Regions from separate parts of the Limosilactobacillus portuensis genome, predicted to be linked through region 1. Evidence: riboswitches for the same ligand, from Rfam matches in the RefSeq annotation. Region 1 holds a riboswitch; each other region holds the start of a gene.
The links. A riboswitch is a leader RNA that binds a small molecule or an ion and turns the genes downstream of it on or off. The one in region 1 is predicted to bind thiamine pyrophosphate.
Positions count from the first base shown of each region.

Region 1 (7,853 bases):
CAATGCCTAGTCGGTCAAGCTCGTTAATTACCTGTTCATACGTTCCTTCTGCCATATCTATCACCACCATTTTAATAATTATATTATATCATTTCATATTTAATTAAATTCTGTAATTTAGATAGCTTTCACCTATAAAAACTGCTAAAATCATCTTCAGAAAGCGCTTTATTAGGCATAATAAAAAGTGTTGGCTATTTTGAAGAGCTTTACGCTAAACATAAAAAGGATAGTGATAGTTATGACAGAACCATTATTTTTAAAACCAGTCTTTCACGAAAAGATTTGGGGTGGTCGTCGGTTAGCTGAAGATTTTAATTACGATATTCCAGACGGGACAATTGGAGAGTGTTGGGCAATCTCCGGACATCCCCATGGCCCTAACGTAATTGAAAATGGTGAATTTAAAGGACAACTCCTTCCAGATGTTTACGCACAGCATCCAGAAGTATTTGGCAATCCCAAATCAAAGGTCTTTCCACTATTAACTAAGATTCTCGATGCTGAAGCCAGCTTATCGGTTCAGGTTCACCCAGATAATGCGTATGCTGAAGAACACGAGCATGAATTAGGGAAAACTGAATGTTGGTACGTTATTCACGCTGATGAAGGTGCTTACCTAACTTATGGCCATACAGCTAAAACTCGTGAAGAGCTCAAAGAAATGATTAACAACCATGAATGGCAAAAGCTTTTCGATAAAAAGCCTGTTAAGACTGGTGACTTTGTTTACGTTCCATCAGGTACTATCCACGCCCTTAATAAGGGAATTGTCGTTCTTGAAACCCAACAAAGTTCAGATACTACTTACCGAATTTACGACTACGATCGGGTCGACAAAAAGACTGGTAAGAAACGTGATCTACACTTGAAGCAATCAATCGATGTTACTACTGTTCCATTCAAAGAACCTGAACTACATATTACCTCTGAAAAAATTGGCAATTCTGAAGTAACGACTTTAATTACCCAACCTGATTCACCATTCTTTAGTGTTTATAAGTGGGATGTAAATGGTAAATTAACAAGAAAGCATGAACATGGGCCATATACCTTAATGTCAGTTATTGATGGTGAAGGGACCCTAACCGCTGATGGTAAGACATACCCATTAAAGAAGGGTGTTCATCTTCTAATGCCGGCAACTATTGATGAATGGCAATTGGATGGTAAGATGCTGATTATTGCTTCGGAATCGGTAGAATAGTATTAACTAATATTTAATAAAATATGGGCTAGCAAAAATGAGAAAAACAATCTCTAGTTCTGTTAGCCCATGTTTTTATTGTGAATTAAAATTTTAAACTCAAAATTTATATTAATATTCCCTAGTCAGCCAGTTGCTCATAGTAACCATCATCAACTTTTTCTAGCCATTCACTAGTCCCCTTGGTAATTGCAATGTGGGAGAACCAGGAGTCCTTAGTAGCGCCATGCCAGTGCTTAACGCCTTCGTGAATTGCAACCACATCACCTGGCTTGAGCAGTTGAGCTGGCTTGCCTTCTTCTTGGTACCAGCCTTCACCGGCAGTTACCAGGAGAATTTGGAAACCATCGTGGTGGATGTGCCAGTCGTTCCGGCAGCCGGGTTCAAAGTTAACGTTGGAGACATTAATATCGATATTGTCATCAGGAGAAACTAAGCCATTAAGATAGCTTGTTCCAATAAAATATTTTGCAAAAGCAATATTCTTGTCGCCAAAGCCAAACATATCATTTTTTACAGCTTCTTCATTCTTCGTCATAAAAACATTCTCCTTAATAAGTTAAAATTCAATTTCTTGGTTACTCTTAGCTTATAAGAAAAATGCCACTATGTATAATACTTATTATAAGTGTCCAATCATTCAAAAGTTGAATTATAATTTTCGAAGCCATGACGCTAACGAACTTGGACTGTATTTGGGAGTTGCGTGGGTTAAAACGTGATAACCATCAGCAATCTTTAGCTTACCAGCATGAGCAACAAAATCAGCTTGATAATTGCCCGTATCACTCCAACCGGTACTAAATGGCACTACCTTCCCCTGATAATCTTTCATCATTCTTAAAAGGCTAATAATTGGGGAGGCAACCTTACCGTCCCAAACTGGTCCGCCAACCAGAATGGTATCGTAATAATCCAATGCTGGTAATTCAGTGATAATTTGGGGAAGTCGACCATTCTGATTATCAGCTTTAAAAATTTGATCTGTTTCCTCCATATCATCAGGGAAATATCCTTCAGGAACTTGGAGACGAAGAATATCAGCTCCTGTCTGCCGATGAATTGCACTAGCTAATTTAGCAGTGTTACCAAACTGTGAATAGTAAAGAATTAAGACATTTCGTACCATGTTTATCTTCCTTTCGCAAAAACTAATCGATTTACGTTATTCAAATTTTAGCTTAAAATAGTGTTATCTATTCACTATTTGAATCGAGGAACCCCTATTATGGATACAAGAGTAATTAAATACTTCTTAACTGTAGCACAAACGAATAATATTACCCATGCTGCACAACAACTTCATGTTACTCAGCCAACTCTTTCCCGACAAATGATTGAACTCGAAAAAGAACTCGGGGTAACTTTATTTGACCGTAAGCAGCGCCGAATGGAACTTACTAGTGAAGGAATTCTCTTCCAACAACGTGCGTCTACGATCCCTTCCTTGCTTAGCCAAACAAAACAGGAACTTCAAAACACCAAGGAAGAATTAACTGGTGTTCTTAATATTGGCTGTGTTGTTTCAAAGGTTTCAAAATTCGTGATGAAGATTATTAGTGACTTTCAGAAAAAATATCCAAAGGTAAGCTTTAACCTTTACGATGGTAATGGTGATTTGCTTCGTCAACGCTTGGATTCCGGTTTAGAAGATTTTGCTGTGTTGATTGAACCAGTGGAGGCTGCCAAGTATAACTTTATTGTTTTACCAGTTCATGAGCAGTGGGGATTGATTACCAAGAAATCTGATCAACTAGCAGCAAAACATTCGATTACCAAAAGCGATCTGTATAAGCTACCACTAATTATTCCCACCCGGAATATTGTTCGTGATGAAATTAGTGATGTTTTAAAGTTAGATCAAACAAAGTTAAATATTATGGCGACAAATAACTTACCAAGCAATGCCTATGAACTGCTGAAAGCCGGAGATTATTATATGTTGGGAATTCAAGGGATCATTAATTCATTTCATGATCCCGAATTGACATTTATCCCCTTTTCTCCACATAAAGACACCGGTCATGTTCTTGCATGGCGGAAAAACACCGTCGTTACTCCCGTAATGGAAAAATTTCTTCAAGAATTTGCTGACCAAGCTGAAAATTCTTAGAAGATTGAAATTGATAGGGTAAACGACTTACAATAAATTATCAACATTCTAAGGAGTGAAATCAATGCTATATAACGCAGCGCTAGTTCTTGAAGGTGGCGCTTTTAGAGGACAGTATACTGCTGGCGTCTGTGACACATTACTCGCTAATCACATTGAATTTAGTAGTGTGATTGGCGTTTCTGCTGGATCATTAAATGGTGTCAACTTTGTAGCAAAGCAATATGGTCGAGCAGCAAACATTAATATTAACCATCGTCATGATCGCGACTATATTTCTATGACGCGCCCTTTCAAACGACAAGTGATCAACATGAACTACCTATTCGAGGATCATGGTCTTTCATGGCATAACTTTGATGAACGAGCCTATATCAGATCAGCCTCACATTTCACAGCTGTTGCTACTAGACTTCAGGATGGTAAAAAAGCACTCTTTACGGACTTAACGGGTGAGAAATTGACTCAAGTATTAATTGCTTCTTGCTCAATGCCATTTATGATGGATCCTGCCCCGACTCCTGATGGTCTTTGCCTCGATGGCGGAATTGCTGATTCAATCCCTTTTGATGTCGCCCAAGAACAAGGCTACAATAAAATTGTTGTGATCCGTACTCGCGATGTTAGCTACCGAAAGAAACCGTCAAGTCGACCAGTTTGCCAATTATACCGACGTTATTTCAAAGACTATCCTCAGTTTGCTGAAGCTGGGATCCTTCGTCCAGAGGTTTATAACCAACAAGTAGCACAGATTGAACATCTTAGAAGGACCGGACAAATCTTTAATATTGCACCCCAACATCCCGTTAAGGTTGGTCGAGTAGAAAGTAACGTTAAAAAGATCCGGAAACTATACGAAACTGGGCGTCAAGAAGCAGAACAACTATTACCAAGTTTAATTGACTACCTTAATGCTTAAAAGCGGTTTCTATGTTATTATAATGGTATGTTAATAAACAGCATTAGGGGTGTCTGTTTGCCAGACTGAGATGTATTAAGATATACGGACCCTTGAACCTGTTAAGCTAGTACTTGCGAAGGAAAATGCTAACTCAATATATAAAAAATAATGGAGCTGTTAGTTAACACTTAACTAGTAGCTCCATTTTTTAGGACGTGAGATTTTGACTAAATTACAGCTAAAACTATTAGAGCAAGTTCGTCATCAAAACCCGGTTGTGCTGACAATCCCTAACATGGTAACTCCAGATAAGGTTGCTGATGGGTTGAGTGCGATTGGTGCTTCACCAATCATGTCTACCGCACCTCAAGAAGCAGCAGAAATGATGAAATTAGCCGATGCGATTACGATTAACCTAGGAACCATTCACGAAGAACAGGCTAACGAGATTACAACTATCCTCAAAAATAACCAAAATCAAAAGCCAATGGTGCTTGATCCGGTTGCGATCGGTGCTAGTCATTACCGGTTAGCTTTTGCAAAACAACTATTACAAGACCACCGCTTTACTGTTATTCGGGGAAATGCTGGTGAAATTGCTGCATTAGCGAATGTTAACTGGCATTCACGCGGAATTGACAGTGGCAGTGGGCAAGCGGATCTTCACGAGATTGCTAAAACGGTCGCTAATAAATATCACTGTATTGTCGTCCTGACTGGTAAAACAGATATTATTACAGACGGCGATAATACTTTTATTAATCAGCTTTCCACTAGTTATTTTGTAACTAATGTAGGGAGCGGTGATATTCTTTCCAGTGTTATTGCTGCTTATCTCGGTGTAAGCAAGGATTATTATACAGCTGCCTGCACTGCAACTACAGTTTTTACTGCCACGGGAGTCAAAGCTGCTAGAGAGTCAAGTGGCTTTGGCCAATGGCAAGTCAAATTCCGGGATGAACTAGCGTCAATTAAATCCAGCGAAGTTCTCTCAGTATTGTAAAAAATAAAGGAGTTACTAATAAAAATGACAAATGATTTTCCTCAAGCTTTAACAATTGCTGGTACTGATTCTGGAGGTGGTGCCGGAATCTCTGCTGATTTCAAAACCATGCAAATGCGCGGTGTCTTTGCCACAATGGTTGTTGTCGCGGTAACAGCGCAAAATACCCTTGGCGTTCAGGATGCCCTAGCAATGCCACCAAAATTAATTGATGAACAGTTTTTCTCCCTAGCTGCTGATTTTAATATCCGCGCCTGCAAAACAGGAATGCTGGCGGATTCCCTCCGTGTCAAAACCGTTGTCAACAACCTCAAGCAATATAATTTCGGTCCACTAACGGTAGATCCCGTGATGATTGCTAAAGGTGGTGCTAAACTTTTAAGTGAGGATGCGATTAGTGTGGTTCGTGAACAACTATTGCCACTCGCCGATTTGATTACCCCTAACCTTCCAGAAGCTGAAGAATTAGCTCAAATGAAGATCACAACAGAAGCTGAAATGGAAGCTGCTGGACATCGTCTTCAATCAATGGGAGCGAAGAATGTCCTGGTTAAGGGAGGTCATTTTTCAAATGATGGTGAAGCAAATGACTTTGTATTATTAGAGAATGGGCACTCGTTTTGGATGACTGCCAAGCGAAAGCAAACTCAGAATACTCATGGTACCGGTGATACTATTTCTTCCTGTATCACTGCTGAACTCGCTAAGGGCAAATCAATGGAAGACGCCCTCAAAATTGGAAAGGCCTATGTTGAAGCAACGATTAAGCAAGGCATTAACGTTGGTCACGGTCATGGTCCACTAAATCATTGGGCAAAAATAAGGAGCGATAATAATGAACTTTAATCCAAAAATGTTACAAGTATACCTTGTCGGCGGAACTCAAGACACCCACCATGATTCCTATGAATTCCTCGCTAAAGTAGAAGAAGCAATGCAAGCTGGAATTACCGCATTTCAATATCGAGAAAAAGATAATTCAACCATGACTGCCGATGCACGATTAATCATGGCAAGGCGACTAGTCGAAATGGGAAAACGCTACTCAATTCCCGTTTTGATTGATGATGATGTTCAAATGGCATTGCGTGTTGGTGCTGATGGTGTTCATGTTGGCCAGGATGATGAACAAATTGAGCAGGTAATTAAAGAAGCAGCTGGTAAGTTAATTATTGGCTACTCATGCAACACGGCTACTGAAGTAGAAAAAGCAAATCATTTATCTGCTATTGACTATCTAGGTTGTGGTCCCGTCTTTGAAACCACGTCAAAGATCGATGCTGATCCTGTCTTGGGCCTCACTAAACTTAAAGAACTAAATAAACTGAGTACTCATCCCCTAGTTGCAATTGGTGGTCTTTCTCTAAAGAATATTCCAGAGGTTTTAAAAACTGGTGTTGCTGGCTTATCAATGATTTCACTGGTTTTAAATAGTGAATATATTACGGAAACCGTCGAAGAAATTAAGGCATTGATAAATAATTAGTATTTGATCGTAAAATTGAGAGCCCTTACTACGAAAAAGCATTTGTAAATTTCAATTAGCGTGATAAAGCCTTATGAAATTTACAAATGCTTTATTTATTTTCATTAATCGACGCCGATGAAATACCATCAATAACTTGTCCCTCTACAATCCCATGTTCGAAGATATCTTGCTCACAAAGCCGACAAATATGTTCAACATTTTCTGTCACTTGTAATGCTCCTAAATAATGACCATTAGGCTTACGGATCGCATAATACCGAATTAAGGTTCGTTGACCGTCCATTATCTGTGGTGATTCAACCATGTCCTTTTCCTCTGTCTTCAGCATTTTTAAGACCTGTTTAACCATTGGAACAACTCGTTGTGGGTGACAACCAAGGACATTATGGTTAAGTCGCTGATGAAGACGCTGATCATCACGCCAGCTATTTGGTGAATACCAAACATATTCGTCATCTGCATTAATATAATCTAATTCATATGGCATTGTTCGAAATAAAGCATCAACCTCAGCCAAAGTTAATTTACCACTGAAAAAGTTAATCGTGGCGTCATCCATAAATGGTAAATTCATCTTTTAACGCTCCCATTCATCATTATTTTGGTTTAATTTTTGAACCGCATTAATCAGTCGTTGATCAATTTGCGCTCGTCTGTTTTGCCAAAAATTATTCTCTAGTAGTAAGTTTTGTTGTTTATCAAATTGATACCCACCCCACATATGCTGATTAATTGGGCTGGTCATCATCGAATCAACTACCCGAAGCAATCCAATTGTATGTTCCATATCAATATATCCCAATGCAATCACATCAAGCGGATCAATATAGTTAAATATCTGACAGCGAAGGAGAGTCGTTGTTTGCCGTTGACGTTCATCTAGTAACCAGTAAAGATTAGGTCCTTCATAAAGATACGCCCGACCAATTCGCTCAGGATAGTGACAATTAGCTAAAGCAAATTGGGCGTTAATTGATCCTAACGAGTGTCCATAAAGAGAAAAGGTCATTTGTGGGTAAACAGCTAGCAGATGATTAAATTCTTTACTTGCCGTCCACAACTCCTGAGGAACATCAGGAACCTGGTTAATAATTGCATTACCAATCGGGAAGTTAACCCGAAGCCATTCGTTAGTCCATG
Region 1 is NZ_CP117296.1:863,948-871,800, reverse strand. It holds gene PRK60_RS04405 (prolyl-tRNA synthetase associated domain-containing protein) at 1-55, opposite strand, end outside; gene manA (mannose-6-phosphate isomerase, class I) at 242-1,207, shown strand; gene PRK60_RS04395 (cupin domain-containing protein) at 1,329-1,745, opposite strand; gene PRK60_RS04390 (flavodoxin family protein) at 1,860-2,336, opposite strand; gene PRK60_RS04385 (LysR family transcriptional regulator) at 2,436-3,320, shown strand; gene PRK60_RS04380 (patatin-like phospholipase family protein) at 3,385-4,239, shown strand; TPP riboswitch at 4,275-4,380, shown strand; gene thiM (hydroxyethylthiazole kinase) at 4,445-5,224, shown strand; gene thiD (bifunctional hydroxymethylpyrimidine kinase/phosphomethylpyrimidine kinase) at 5,249-6,070, shown strand; gene thiE (thiamine phosphate synthase) at 6,060-6,710, shown strand; gene PRK60_RS04360 (PAS domain-containing protein) at 6,802-7,287, opposite strand; gene PRK60_RS04355 (alpha/beta hydrolase family protein) at 7,291-7,853, opposite strand, start outside.

Region 2 (7,853 bases), 770 kb from region 1:
GCGAGCCCAAGCATACCGAAGAATTAACATTATTAGGAAAAGGACTACCGAGAGACTAATTAGTTTTAAGAGGTTAGCGGGTGTTGTTCGACCAATTACTTGAGGAATTAATAATCCCAAGAGGACAAAGACAATTCCGTTTAATGCATCACTAATAATTGACCAGATTGTTTTTGTTGCCATTTGGACCTTAGCGGAAGTTAAACGTAATCGGTCATAGAGAATACTATGAACAACCCCTGCGGAGACAACCGCTAAAATCCCGGAAAAGTGACATTCTTCAGCTAACCAGTAGATAACAACTGGCGTCATAACGTTAATCGGGATCACAATTGAACCGATATCAACGTGCCGACTCATTAATTTCATCCGCAGAGTAATCAAAAGGTTACCCAAGATTGCCCCGAAGATGATTCCACCGAAGAAAACGTAAGAGAAGTACCAGATCCCGTGAGCAAGTGAAAAAGTCCCAGAGGTAAAAGCAGCAAGCGCGAGATCCAACAGAACGATTCCTGAAGCATCGTTAAAGAGAGACTCAACCTCCAAAGTCGTATTAACATTTTCAGGCATCATTACGTTAGTGGTTAACGACTTGACAGCAACAGCATCGGTTGGCGTAATAATTGCCACTAGCATAAAGGCAAGCGGCAGAGTAAACAGCTTGGGGAAAGCTAAGTGAAGAGTTGCCCCGATAATAATTACAGCAACAAGCGCAAAGCCGACACTTAGCGACAGGATATTTCTAACGTTTTTTGATAAAACTCTGAAAGACTGATTTTGACCGTCATTAAACATTAATGGAGCAATAACCGCCATCATGAATAACTCTGGATGCATTGTAAAATCAGTGGCGGTGGTTGGCAGGGATGCCATTAAAATCCCGGCTACGATCTGATAAATTGATAGTGGGATTTTCGGATAAATTAGGTGAATGATATTAGCGATGACAACGGCAGTCAGTAATAGAAAGATTGTAAAAATCGTGTTCATTTACTTACTCAGCTCCTTCTAAAAGACTGCTAAACTATTCACGACCAAGAAGAACTTTCACTGCCATTGCAATATTGTAAATATAGAGGATTAACGCAATTAACAGTGCAAAGGTTAAGAGGATCCCACTGAATGCACCTAGGTTGGTAATTATTGAATGCCAAGCTGCTACGCTAATGAAGAGGAAGCAGAAGATAATGTACAGTAATGGGAAAATCTGCGTCCAAAAGGCTAACTTAGCCTGGTGTTTAACCCAGGGATTATCGCTTCCAGCAACAATCCAGACAATTAGCGGAAAAATTACCGGAAGAAAAAGAATACTGAGGTACGAAAGAGCCCCAATGATTCGTTTTGATAAACTAATATCGTTATTCATAATGAAAAAATCTCCAATCATTTTTCTTCATTATGCCTGATCTATTGCGGGAGTGCAATTAGCAGAACTTGAAGAATGATGATACTAACGATGAAAATTATCCAATCAGACCAAGAAATTGGGATTTGGACAGTGTGAGTCCGTGGCTGTCCTTCACGGAAACCGTGAGTCTCCATTGCCTGAGCCAGTTGATCTGACCACCTAATAGCTGAAAGGATTGCTTTGAAGTAAAGGGTTGGTGACCACCAGTGAAGGTTAGTCCCGCGCATTCTTCCAGCAATCCTAATTGAGATAACGGTTTGCTTAATCCGCGGCAAAATATTTAATGCTGCTAAAGTACCATAGGCAAACTTACTGGGGAGATGACAGTTCTGTTCTAATGATCGCGCTAGGGCAAGAGTTGAGGTTGTAAAGGTCATTACCCCACCAGCAAAAACATAAACGTAAAAACGGCTTACCATACTCCATCCAGTAAGCCAACTATGCCCTGGACCATATCCACCAATAGTGATCAGAACTGCAATTCCAGGAATTAAAGGAATTAGCATTAGCCACATAAAGCGACGCCATGTTAGGTGGTGAAAAAGAAGAACGAGCAAAAGACAGACGATCAAAATTAGGTTTACATAAAGCTGATTTGTAAAGCTAATCTCAAGTGAAATGAGGAGAAGGAGGAGAAGTTTAATACTGGGATTCATTTTGTGATCCTCCTTGGTATGAAAGCTGCTGATTAGTAAGGTTAAGGTGATAATCAACTACGCCAGCTAAGTAATCCAATTGGTGACTCACAATTAGCAACGTTTGTGGAAAGGATTGCTTACTTTGTTCAATAAGTGCCAGTAACTTTTGTAGTGATTGATGATCGAGGCCAGTAAAAGGCTCATCCATTAGCAAAATTTCCTGTCCCATTACCAACATGACAAGGTTTTGGATGAGTTTTCGCTGACCACCACTCAGTGAATAAATAATTCTTTGACTAATGTCAGGTAAACCGACCATTGCTAAAAGTTCTGTTACCGTCTTTCGAGTTAGAAACGGATTATGACCATTCTTGAGGCTTAACAGTAATTCTTCACCGACAGTAACGTTTAAGAATTGCTGATTAGTTTCTTGGAAGATTAGACCGACCTTGGAATAATATTTCCCGGGGAATATTTTTTGGATATTTTGCCCCTTATATGTTATTTCCCCCTGATAAGGAGTTAGCTTAGCAATTGATTTGAGGAGAGTTGATTTTCCCGCACCACTAGGACCAGTTAATAAGGTGATTTTGTTCTGAATGATATTTAAACTGGTGGGCCTAATAAGGGAAGTTTGATTACGGCTTACAGCATAATCTTTTAATTCCATAACGATATTAGCAGTTAGCGGCGGAACCTTAGTGGTGAGTCTGTTCCTATGTTGGTGATTAGCATTTTCTAAAAGCATCAAACTATCATGGTGTGACAGTAGAGTGACTTTAGAATTGTGAAACTGAACAACAAGCTGACTAAACTTTTGGTAATTATGGAGATCGTGATCGCTGATAATGATCGTTGTGCCATTTTCATTTTGTAGTTGGGTCAGCTTTTGAAGGAGAAACTGTCGGTTAGCTTCATCAATACTTGAAAAAGGTTCGTCTAGTAGAATGATCTCTGCCTTCATAGCAATTGTAATTGCCAACGCAACTCGCTGTAATTGACCGCCAGAAAGGGTAGTTAGTTTTTGCTGAGCAAGTTTCTCTAAGCCGACAAAGCTTAGGGCACTCTTTACCTGCTTGTTGATTTCTTCGTGGGGAACTTGAAGATTCTCTAGGGTAAACTCTAATTCATGTTGCGGGGTATCCATCGTGAATTGCATCGCTGGATCTTGAAAGAGCATTCCAATTCGTTGCCCGTGGGGAATGGCAACTTTTCCTGAACAGCTGCCACCATATTTTGGAAGCAAGCCAGCGATCAACTTCAGCAGGGTTGTTTTTCCACTGCCAACGGACCCGCTAAAGATGATTGAAGTATGAAGTGGTAATTCAAGGGAGACGTCATTAAGGATCGGCTGACCGTCCTCATATGAAAATGTCAGGTGTTGAATAGCGATTGATTCCATTTGTTTTACCTCGGAAGAACGTGACTTCTGTTTAATAGGTTAACAATGAGCTTAACAAGGATGCCAGTAAAGAAAAACATTGATAACCAGCGAACAATCAGCATCACAATTAACATTGAAAATGGAAAATGGCTGTAACCATTGCGGAACCAGTCCCAGGCAAATGTCAGAATCGTGGTAGTGGTTGCGGAGAGGAGTAAGGTCACCCAATTGTATATTTTATAAAGCGTTAAGGTAAAACCGAGCTCAGTCCCGATCCCTTGAACCAGCCCTGAGAGCAGAGTGGTCACACCCCATTGATCACCGAGGAGCATCTCCACAACGGCACTGAGAAATTCACCGAGAAATGAGGCACCAGGAAGACGGAGCATAAAACCAGCTAACGGACCAGCCATACACCAAATACCTAATGTAATATCGTTAGCCATTGGTCCATAGCCAAAGGGAGTCAGGGCAATTGTTAAGCCGTTGTAGAGCAGACCAGTTGCTAAGTAGATCACTCCAAAAACGATCCCGATGATTGCTAAGAGAATAATGTCCTTTAAATGAAATTGATGAAACATAATGATTCCTTTCTTGGGGAAAGAAAAAGAACCGTGACAAAAAATGCCATGGTTCCTTAAATGGTCGATTAAAAACGCGCTTCCTTCGCTAGCATTATCTAGACAGGTTCAATGGGTCTAATCTCAGCCAAGTGGCACCCCAGACATATAATTTTCTTTTATTATTACCATCATACAACAAAAATGGGTTCTTCGACAGTTAATTTAGTGATTAGCTAAAAGATTAGTCAGGTGGTTCATAAAGACGGAAACAAATCGTTCTTGGTTAACGTTAATTGCCACCTTAACATTTGGGTGGGGTTCATTCAGCCGTGTTTTATCACCGATTGTTCGGGCATAATTATGCTTATTGGTAATAACCTTCATTGGCAGGGCAAGGGTGGTTACAAATGATGGGTCAATTGCCACGCCAACTGCCAATGGATCATGAATTGCACAGCCACGCTTATCAATTCCTAACCGGTAATAGGCATCAATGTAGAAGTCGGTAAGATCAGCATAAGCAATTCCAGCCCGTGTTCCCAAATTGCGCCACTGCTGAGTTTCTTTTTTCGTGAGGAGGGTCCGTAAAGTAACGTCAAGGCCGACCATTGTAATTGGTAATGGACTGGTAAAAACCTCGTTAGCTGCTTCGGCGTCTTGATTGATATTCGCCTCGGCAACATCGCTAACGTTTCCTTCGACCGTTAGCGCACCACCCATTAAAGTAATATTACCGATTAATTGGCTAATCTGTGGATCCCGATGTAGTGCAGCAGCAAGATTTGTCAATGGGCCAGTAGGAACGATAATGAGATCTTTGCTGTACTGGTGGGCCGCCTCAATGATAAAGTCGACACCATCTTTTTCTTGAACTTGATGGCGCGGTTCGGAGAGTGAAATATCACCAATTCCGTTGCTTCCGTGGATCTCCTTGCTGACTTGCATGACATTGAAATGATCAGTAGTACTTGAATGGCTAAGGCCCTTAAAAACAGGAACATCTTGGCCGAGTAATTCAAGAAGCTGTAATGAATTTTTAGCGGTTTGTTCTAGTAAGTTATTACCATAAGAAGCAACAATCCCAATTAAGTCAATCTGTGGGTCAGCAATTGCATACGCAAGAGCTAACGCATCATCGACCCCGATATCTAGGTCCAAGATCATTTTTTTAGTGGCCATGATATTTTCCTCCATTTAGCTAGTTATTTATTTCAATAATAGCTAAATGATGAAGACCCCGCAATTTTAATTTTAGTAAAAATCAATTACAATAAGAAAAAAGAACAGAGAGGAGCCATTACGAATGGCAAAGATGTATGACATTACAATTATTGGTGGCGGTCCCGCAGGAATGTTTGCGGCATTTTATTGTGGACTCCATGAATTAAACGCCCAATTGATTGAAAGTTTGCCCCAACTTGGCGGTCAAGTTAATGCTCTTTATCCGGAAAAACAAATCTGGGACGTTGCGGGACTTCCGGGAGTTACGGGACATGAACTAGTAAGTCAGCTTCAAAAGCAACTTGCTGTGGCTCCGGTTGACCAGTTTACAGGTGAGACTGTTGAGGACGTTGTAAAGGAAGCAGATGGAACGTTTACAGTTAAGAGTGCTGATCGCATTTCGCATTCCCGGGCAATTGTGATTGCATTAGGAAACGGTGCATTTAAGCCCCGAAAATTAGCTCTTGATGGAGCAGATGAAATTGAAGGACACCAGCTTCACTACTTTGTTACTCACCGCGATGACTTTGTTAATAAACGAGTAGCTGTCCTAGGAGGCGGGAATTCAGCAATTGACATTGCTTTAATGCTTGAACCCGTAGCTAAGCAGGTTTCGTTAGTTCACCGTCGGGATCAGTTTCGGGGGATGGAACATTCTGTTTCGCTTTTAAAGAAGTCAAGCGTGGATCTGGTTACACCATTTTTGCCAAAGGAACTTCAAGTGGAAGATGATCGATCCGTTACGTTGAAACTAAAGAAGATGCGAAGCGATGAAATGACAAGTTTGAACGTTGATCGGCTTGTGGTTAACTATGGCTTTACGTCCAATAATGCGGCACTTGATCAATGGTCGCTTGATTTAGCCGCAGAACGAAACTTGATTAAGGTTGATTCAACGATGCAAACAAATATTGAAAATGTTTATGCGATTGGGGATGGGATTACCTATCCTGGAAAGACTGCACTTATTGCAACTGCTTTTGGCGAAGCGCCGACTGCAATTACTGCCCTTGCTAAGAAACTTTACCCGAATAAGCGGCTGGCAACGCACAGTTCATCAATGAAAATTGGTTAATTCCAGCGATTAGGCATAAGTGCAGAAGATTGAAAAAAGCAAAGAGGATGGGAAAAAACGTCAAGTTTTTTCTCATCCTCTATCCATATTTAGCGATCTCCGAATCTATAGAGTCTAATTGCGGGAATCAAGCAGAGCCCTAGTGTCTAGTTACGAACGGAGAACGGTTCTAATCGAACCTCGACTAGCCATACGGACTCTTAAGAAGCTTGATTCCCAGCTTCCTCAATTTTAGGGTCGCTAAAATAGATCAAGAAATAATTTAAAAAGGTAACAGATGTTGAGAATAATCCAAAATTTAAAGAAGATCCCCCATGTGATAATCGCTAATTGAAAATGACACAGATCATAGATGATTACGAGAGAAATAAAGAGGATGTTTCCTCGCAGAATATCCTTTGACCATTTGTGGGTGACAATGTATGTCCAAAGATTGCTAAAAAGACTATTAATACTTTGCATAGGGCTGATCTCCAATTAAATTAAGTTAGCACAAATCACTGCAACGATAAAAAAGAAAATTGCGGTAAGATAGCTAATTTTCAAATTTTGACGCATTTTGTTACCTCGTATTATTCATTAAAAAGACGATTGATTATCTAATAGTCTATAATATAATAGAAATGATTTTATTGGTAGTTGAATTAAAAGGGGTAAGGTAAAATCAATGAAAAAAAGTAGATACGTTATTTATGCGTTATTCTGCCTACTTATTGCTATTTTTGGTGTTCATTCCAGCCTGAAAACTAGTGCAAATGATCAGGGGAGTACGGCAGCTACTACCGTTACAAAAACAGTTGCACAAAAGTCGGCAGCATCTTCTAATTCTAGCAGTCAGATGCGGACACCAATTGATTGGCAAAAGTCTTCTGAAACAAAGGCATATCCTGATTTGAGCAAGGTTAAGCACTTGTGTATTAAGGTCAATTTAAGGACTAACCGCACGTATTTATATGATGGTAATCACGTGATCTACACTATGTATTCAACTGGTGGGATTTATAAAAAAGATCCTAAAACAGGTAAAATGAAAAGTATGACACCAACGGGTACTTTTTATGTTCAACAGGAACGGGGAAATAGTTTTTATAACGCGCGATTAAAGGAAGGCGCTAACTACTATACTTCCTGGTTAAACCATGGAGAATATTTATTCCACAGTGTTCCAACAAATGCAGACGGGTCATATAATAAAAAGGAAGCTGCTAAGTTAGGAAAGTCCACAGGCTCACATGGCTGTATTCGGTTGTCAGTGGCAGACGCTAAATGGATGGAAGAGAATTTACCAGTGGGGACAAAAGTTGAAATAGTTGGTTAAAGGCAACTGATTGGAGAATAAAAATGAAAAAGGTTATTGCTTTTCTTTCGACATTGTTACTGATGATTTGTTGTGTGGTTGCTAGACCACAAACAGCATCTGCTGCTCAGGTGATCGATAGTCGATCTGCAATTATGATCGACGCTGATACGGGGCAGATTATTTATCAACAAAATAGTGAGGAAAAGCTGCCGATTGCTTCAATTAGTAAGCTATTAACGGTAAGTGTGATTGAAGATGAGATTA
Region 2 is NZ_CP117296.1:90,655-98,507, forward strand. It holds gene PRK60_RS00445 (cation:proton antiporter) at 1-990, opposite strand, end outside; gene PRK60_RS00450 (magnetosome magnetite crystal formation protein family) at 1,025-1,366, opposite strand; gene PRK60_RS00455 (energy-coupling factor transporter transmembrane component T family protein) at 1,408-2,064, opposite strand; gene PRK60_RS00460 (ABC transporter ATP-binding protein) at 2,048-3,448, opposite strand; gene PRK60_RS00465 (ECF transporter S component) at 3,454-4,011, opposite strand; TPP riboswitch at 4,074-4,163, opposite strand; gene PRK60_RS00470 (nucleoside hydrolase) at 4,216-5,172, opposite strand; gene PRK60_RS00475 (NAD(P)/FAD-dependent oxidoreductase) at 5,297-6,289, shown strand; gene PRK60_RS00480 (L,D-transpeptidase) at 6,957-7,607, shown strand; gene PRK60_RS00485 (D-alanyl-D-alanine carboxypeptidase family protein) at 7,631-7,853, shown strand, end outside.
Region 2: another riboswitch for thiamine pyrophosphate. It lies ahead of PRK60_RS00465 (ECF transporter S component); the one in region 1 lies ahead of thiM (hydroxyethylthiazole kinase).

Region 3 (7,853 bases), 190 kb from region 1:
ATTCTGGAGGTGGTTAACATCAAAGTTGCAAACCCCAATTGCCCGCGCCTGTCCGTCATTATAAATCGCTTCTAGTGCTCGCCAGCTTTCGATATATTTATTAAATACGGGCCAGTGGAGAAGGAGGAGATCAACATGGTCGGTGCCAAGCTTCCTTAATTGTTCATTAAAGGCATTTCGAAGCTGATCAAAGTTCCCTTGGTCCCCGTTAAAAATCTTGGTAGTAAGGAAAAGCTGCTTTCGCTCAATTCCTGAGTCTTTAATTCCTTGACCAACCTGTTCTTCATTTCCATATTGTTTAGCAGTATCAATTAACCGATAATGATTTTTAATCGCGTCAGTAACGACCTTGGCGGTTTGATTAAAGGGAATTTTCCAAACCCCAAAACCAATTTGTGGCATTTCAATCCCATTACTTAGCTTAATTAATTTTTGTTGATTTTTATTCAACATTTTCACCTTCTCAGGTTAATTTTAGCAGTAATTGTTCTGGGTGATGAAGATGAATTATATTTAACTGGTTTATTTCCATTGATAATTCTTTTGGGCGGGTTTTTTAAGGCCAATTACTTTCTTATTGCATTTAACTTTGATTGTTTCTGGACGACTATAATCAGTCGACTGAACCGATCTGGTAAGAGCGGCGGCTTGATTGCTAATGCTTGTCTTGTCATTTTTGGTCATTTCTTGAAAACCTGGCTTGACCTGAATGATAATTGTTTTGCGATTAAGATAATAAATTCGCTGAATATATTTTGCATAATCATAATTACCCGGATCACTGTCGGCATATTCCTGATGCTCTTCAAGGTTATCAGTAAGCTGCTGATTGATCCTTCTTAAAGGTTGTTGCTTAGCATTTGCATTGCCAATATTTAGGATTAGACTAAAAGATAAGACCAATAAAATAATGAACGCTTTTTTATGCATAATGGACTCCTTAGTGACTTGAAAGTGGCAAAGTGTGAGGTGCTTTTGATGAAAGATGAATTAACGATTTCTAAAATAACGACTGAAATGATCAAGATACCTCTGGAGCGACCATTTATTACTCATCTCCATACGGTTAATGCAATCCATGCAATCAGGGTGAAGATAAGATTGAAAAATGGGCTAGTTGGTATCGGTGCCGCAACTCCAAATGAAATGGTTACGGGTGATAATATTGACACTCTTAAGATAATTATTGAAGAGGTAATTGCACCACGACTAATTAACTCTTCTTTGGCTAATGTTGAACCCCTGATGAAACGATTGCATACTGCTGTAGTAGCAAACGGACCAGCAAAGGCCGCGGTTGATATCGCAATTTATGACTTGTTAACTCAAATTTACCACGTGTCACTTAACCATTTGCTTGGTGGGAGTAAACAATCAATGGCGACCGACTATACTATCAGCATTGGTAAGCCAACTGAAATGGTGGAGCAGGCAAAGAAGGCGGTTCAACGTGGGTTTACTGCATTAAAGATTAAACTTGGCGACCATTCCATTGATGAGAATGTGGAGAGTGTTAAGCAAATTGCTCAAGCTGTCGGATCGGACGTTACATTACGCCTTGATGTTAATCAAGGGTGGAGTTATAAGCAAGCCTTGCGAGCTTTCAACATGCTAGCTGACGCGAATCTAAACCTTGATTTTATTGAGCAGCCGCTTCCAGCAAATCAGTTGCGTGAGTTAGCGCTGCTCCGTCAGCAATCAACCATTCCGTTAATGTTGGATGAAAGTGTATTTACACCAGCGGATGCCTTACGGGTAATTAAAGCGGGAGCAACAGATTATGTTAATATTAAATTAATGAAGTGTGGAGGAATCTACGAAGCAACTAAGATTAATCAGTTGTGTGAAAGTGCAGGAATTCCGTGCATGGTTGGTAGTATGATTGAGGCTCCTGAAAGTATTGCGGCTGCGGTAGCCTTTGCTAATGCTCACGCTAATGTTTACTTTATTGATCTTGACTCAGTTTATATGATTAAGAATGATCTCGATTTGGGCGGCCTTAAGCGGGTTGGAATCCATTTATGGCACGTGTAATTTTAAATTTCCTGGCATTATTTTATGATGCTGGGATTTTTCATTTTCCACATTACGTCTAAATTCGTTATAATTAATGTATTATTTTTTTCGAGGTTAGACATGAGTAAAGTATATGCAGTTAGGAAGGGGCGGCACCCAGGAATTTATCTTACCTGGCCAGAATGTCAGCAGGAAATTAATGGTTATCCGGGTGCGGTGTATAAGAGCTTTTCCAGTAAGTCGTTAGCTAGAGAATGGCTTGCTGGCGATGATAAAAGTCAAACAAAAGATAAAGATCATGATGGTAAGCTAAATGATCCAAATATCATTTACCTGTATACAGATGGTGGTTCACGCAATCACGGTAATAAGCCGGGGCAGCACGTTAAGCAAACAGATAAAGCGGCTTGGGCATTGCTGATCAGTAAAGGTAGTCAGCAATTTACCAAGACTGGTGGTGAGTTTGGCGCGACGAATAATCGGATGGAATTAATGGCGCTCCGGAATGCTCTCCAGATTTTAGTAAAGAACCAAAAACAAGAGGACCCAATTATTGCAGTTCTTGACTCACACTATGTCCTAGACCCGATCATGAAGAATTGGTTGAATGGTTGGCAACATCGGGGGTGGAAAACAAGCACTGGTTCACCGGTGGCTAATCAAGAGTTGTGGCAAGAGGTTATTCAATTACTACCACAGTTTAAGCAGCTACATTTTCAATGGACTAAGGGACATGCAAACAACCAAGGCAATGTTATTGTTGATCACTTATTAAACCAAACAATGGATCAAATGGGGGAAGAATAATGAAAATTGGAATTGATAAGATGGCATTTGCAACTACTGACGAGTATATTGATTTACGCGAGTTAGCTCGTGAACGGGGAGATGAGCCTGATAAGTACACGATTGGAATTGGTCAGGATCGGCAGGCAGTTGTTCCACCAACTCAAGATATTGTCACTTTGGGAGCAGCAGCAGCCAAGAAGCTATTATCCGAAGATGACAAAAAACATCTTTCCACTGTGATTGTAGCTACTGAATCGGGGATTGATAATTCTAAGGCAAGTGCCATTTATATCAAACATCTTTTGGAACTGGATGATTTTACCCGTGCAGTTGAATTAAAGGAAGCCTGTTATTCAGCAACGGCAGGGATTCAGTTTGCTAAGGGATTAGTTGCGATGAATCCTCAGTCGACAGTCTTAGTAATTGCAGCTGATATTGCTCGTTATGGGTTGAAAACACCTGGTGAGGTTACCCAAGGAGCTGGGGCAGTCGCAATGTTGATTTCTGCTGACCCTCACATCTTGGCTCTTGAGGATACTACGGTTTCATATACAAAGGATGTTATGGATTTTTGGCGGCCGCTTTACGCAACCGAAGCACATGTGGATGGCAAATACTCGACTAATGTTTACATTGACTTTTTCCTCCAATGCTGGCAACGCTATCAACAAATGACCGGACGCCAATTAGATGATTTTGCTGCCTTAACTTTCCACTTGCCATTTACCAAGATGGGGAAGAAGGCATTGGAGGCGCTTCTCAAGGACAATCAATCACCGGTTGCTAATAAATTGCGTGAGCAGCTGACCGCAAGTCAAAAGTACTGTCGTGAGGTAGGAAACCTCTATACTGGTTCACTTTACCTTGGAGTAATGTCACTCTTACAAAATGGTCAAGTTAATCCTGGGGACCGGATTGGTCTCTTTAGTTACGGTTCCGGAGCAGAAGGTGAATTCTACAGTGGGATTCTTCAGCCTCACTTTGAAAAATACTTGAGTGACGTTAAGGATGATCTAGCAAATCATCATCAGGTTTCAATTGCTGAATATGAGAAGCAGTTCAATTCACAACTGGGGATGAACCCGGATGATGTTGAATTAGATTGGCAATCAGATCCAGCACCGTTTATATTAAAGGGTCAAAAGGAACACAAACGGATTTATCAGGAAAAGAAATAAAGTGTTACAATATAATTAACACAAACGGGGAGCTTGTATAACAGGCTGAGAGGAAGATGTGATCTTCGACCCATGGGACCTGATTTGGATAATGCCAACGGAGGGAATTCAGTTAAGAATTTTAGAATCGATCAGGTAGGTGCCTGGTCGATTTTTCTTTATCAAGATCAAGTTTCGCTAATCAATAAAAGGATGGTGAAACTGATGCAACATAAGACATCACTGGTAGAAAATGGAATGATTTGGTGCGGCGCGGGAATATCAATTGCAGAGATTTTGACAGGAACTTACTTAGCGCCATTGGGAATGGTTAAAGGAATAACAGCCATTATCTTAGGTCATTTAATTGGCTGTGGGTTGCTTTTCCTTGCTGGAATAATCGGTGGCCAGTTGCGGATTAGTGCGATGGAATCGGTAAAAATCAGTTTTGGCCAATTTGGTGGAATCTTTTTTGCTAGTCTAAATGTTTTACAACTGATTGGCTGGACGGGAATCATGATTTATGATGGATCGCTGGCGGCTAATGGCCTTTGGAAGTTAGGCCAACCATTATGGTGCGGATTGATTGGATTCCTAATTATAGTGTGGTTAATTATCGGGATTCGTCGCTTAAGATGGCTGAACACCATTGCTTTAACTGCTTTATTACTTTTGACGATTTGGTTGTGCTATTTAATTTTTGCAGAGCCACATGTTAATAGCCACTTGGGGACACTATCATTTGGGCAAGGATTAGAATTGGCCGTTTCAATGCCCCTATCCTGGCTTCCTTTAATTTCTGATTATACTTCTGTTGCCCAAAAACCGATCCAAGCGAGTGGAGTTAGTGCGTTCACTTATGGTGTCATTAGCTGTTGGATGGCAATTATTGGTCTTGGCTCAACTCTATTAACCGGGCAGACAGATATTGCCAAAATAATGGTCGGTGCTGGTGTTGGAATTAGCGGATTAATTATTGTTCTCCTCTCAACGGTTACAACCACGTTTATGGATGCTTATTCTGCAGGAGTATCTGCGCAAACATTAAAGGTTAAGTGGTCCTCACGTTTAACGGCGATTATTGTAACCGTTATTGGAAGTGCTGGTGCAATTATTTTGCCGATGGATAATTTTAGTAACTTCCTTTATATCATTAGCTCAGTCTTTACCCCGATGATTGCCATTCAGATTATGGATCGCTTTGTTCTTCGGCTTGACAATAAGGATCGCTGGATTAGTTGGAATCATTTTATCTTATGGCTAATTGGTTTTATAGTATACCGCTGCTTAATGTTAGTAGATCTTCCCGTAGGAAATACGTTGCCCGATATTTTAATTGTGATCTTTTTGGTGTGGATTGTCGATCACAAAAAAAGGCAGGAATGAACAAAATTATTAGTTCATTCCTACCCTCAATAAAGAAACATTGCTAATTAAAGGGAAGTTTAGAAAATGTGGTCACGGTATAGACCAATAACCTTGCCAAGAATAGTAACGTTATCCAGATAAATAGGCGCCATTGCATCGTTCTCAGGTTGAAGGCGGAATCGGTGATTCTCTGGCTCTTTATAGAACCGTTTGCAAGTAGCTTCATTATCACTTGTCATTGCAATCACAATCTCACCATCTTTAGCGGTTGATTGCTTACGAACAATTACGTCATCACCATCAAGAATTCCGGCTTTGATCATGCTAGTACCGTGAATTTTTAACATGAATAATCCAGATGCATCTTTAATTGAAGGTGGTAGGGGAAAATAATCTGTGGTGTCTTCTACTGCTAAGATAGGCTGTCCTGCGGTAACAACACCGATCATTGGGATCTCTTTTTGCTCTGGTTCAATTCCTAAGAGATCTAATCCCTGTTTAGTAATCTCAAGTGCTCGCGGCTTGGAAGGATCCTTTTGTAGGTAACCTTCCTTGATTAGATTATTTAGGTGAGAATGGACAGTAGAGGTTGAGGAAAGGCCAACAGTTCCACAGATTTCACGGACTGTTGGTGGATACCCGTGATCCTTAACGTGTTTATAAATGCAACTTAATACGGCAATTTGTTTTTGACTTGCTACTTTTGCCATTTTGACACCTCATTTGGCTAGATTATTATTAATCTTAGAATACCATAGTAATCGTCAACTTTCAAACGTACGTTCGCGAAGAAGTTAGTACATATCTTGAAAATAATTATTAAGTTAGCTAAGATCGAAGTAAATAGTTAAATTAAGGATATTTGGAATGCGAGGAGATAATTATGGCTGAATCTACAGACCAAGAAAAATTATTAAAGCGAATTAACGAGCTTGCCCATAAAAATAAAGAAGAAGGGTTAACAGAGGCTGAAACTAAGGAACGGGCAAAACTACGGAAAGAGTATCTTAAGAACTTCCGTGAAGCAATGCGGAGTAATATCGAAATGATGCGAATCTTTGATGATAATGGTAAAGAGGTTACTCCGGAAAAGGTTCGTGAAATTCAACGGAAAAAGGGATTACGTGATGATTAACCTTGTTTAGCCCTTTTCAATTCGACTACTTTCGTGTACTATTGAACAGTAACTAAAAAAGGAGGAAAGTAGTTGTGGCATTAACAATTTCATTGGTAATCCTCGCCTTACTAATCGGTTTAGTTGGCGGTTTCTTTGGTGCTCGTCGTTACATGGAAAACTATCTCCGCAATAATCCACCTATTAGTGAAGAAATGTTGCGGACGATGATGTTGCAAATGGGCCAAAAGCCATCTAGTCGAAAGTTACATCAAATGATGCAAACCATGAAGGCACAAGCCAAAAAAGCAAACAAGTAATTAAATAAAAAAAGAAACTGGAATTTTATTTCCGGTTTCTTTTTTATTTAGAAATCATCGTCTTTTGGTTTAGGCGGCATGATGTATTTATAGTTAGGATTGATTTGGTGATCTAGCTCATCAAATGATTGCTGCATTTCGCTCTCTAACTTAGCTTGGCTTTCCTCGTCAAGTTTGTTCTTCCGGTCAATATAAATTGGCTTTCCAAAGGTAATGTGACGGGAATGCCGTTTAAACAATTCACTAAATTTGAGTGGCCCTTGGTAGACCACAGGAACCAGCGGAACGTTTGCTAATTTAGCAATTAATGTTGCTCCACCCTTTAATTTACTGGAATAGCGGGAGCCTGATGGAAAAATAATTGTTGATAGATCTGTTTTTCGTAAGATTTGTACCGGCTTTTTTATTGCTGAAGGACCAGGATGTTTGCGGTCAACCGGGAAGGCGTTTAACTTTTTTAAAAAGTAGGCAGCAATTGGGTTCTTGAATAACTCCTTCTTTGCCATAAAGCTAAATTTCTTGGGGTAGATTGCGAGGGCAATTAAAACTGGATCCATCCATGTTCGATGGGGAGCAACAATGATATAATTGCCGTCAGGTATGTTTTCCTTATTATAAATTTTTGCTTTGCCATTGATTAGGTTTAAGAATGGTTGAACAATGGCAACGAGAAATGAATATAACATAAAATCATCCAATCTAATCTGTATAATAACTGGCATTATTATGACTAAAAAAGTAATTCCTTGCAAGTCTAAAAGAGGTGAATAATAAATGGATGACGAAAATTTATTGAAGGCAGACGAACGAATTGACCAATTATATAGTCAGGATGTCCAAATCATTCAGAATCCCCATTGCTTTGCTTTTTCTCTTGACGCTGTTCTTCTAGCTGACTTTGTTCGCCCAAATAAGAAGCGTCAGGCGAACATCATTGATCTTTGTGCTGGTAATGGTGCGATTGGCCTCTTCCTGCATAATAAGCTTGGTGGTCATTTTACAGAGGTCGAGTTGCAGAGGCCAATTGCTGATATGGCGGAACGGACAATTAAGCTGAACCGTCTTGAGGAACGTTATGATGTTTTGAAT
Region 3 is NZ_CP117296.1:1,049,941-1,057,793, reverse strand. It holds gene PRK60_RS05320 (aldo/keto reductase) at 1-453, opposite strand, end outside; gene PRK60_RS05315 (hypothetical protein) at 523-930, opposite strand; gene PRK60_RS05310 (dipeptide epimerase) at 979-2,034, shown strand; gene PRK60_RS05305 (ribonuclease H family protein) at 2,137-2,823, shown strand; gene PRK60_RS05300 (hydroxymethylglutaryl-CoA synthase) at 2,823-3,983, shown strand; TPP riboswitch at 3,999-4,106, shown strand; gene cytX (putative hydroxymethylpyrimidine transporter CytX) at 4,188-5,348, shown strand; gene lexA (transcriptional repressor LexA) at 5,408-6,040, opposite strand; gene PRK60_RS05285 (DUF896 domain-containing protein) at 6,214-6,465, shown strand; gene PRK60_RS05280 (YneF family protein) at 6,540-6,764, shown strand; gene PRK60_RS05275 (lysophospholipid acyltransferase family protein) at 6,812-7,450, opposite strand; gene PRK60_RS05270 (tRNA1(Val) (adenine(37)-N6)-methyltransferase) at 7,539-7,853, shown strand, end outside.
Region 3: another riboswitch for thiamine pyrophosphate. It lies ahead of cytX (putative hydroxymethylpyrimidine transporter CytX); the one in region 1 lies ahead of thiM (hydroxyethylthiazole kinase).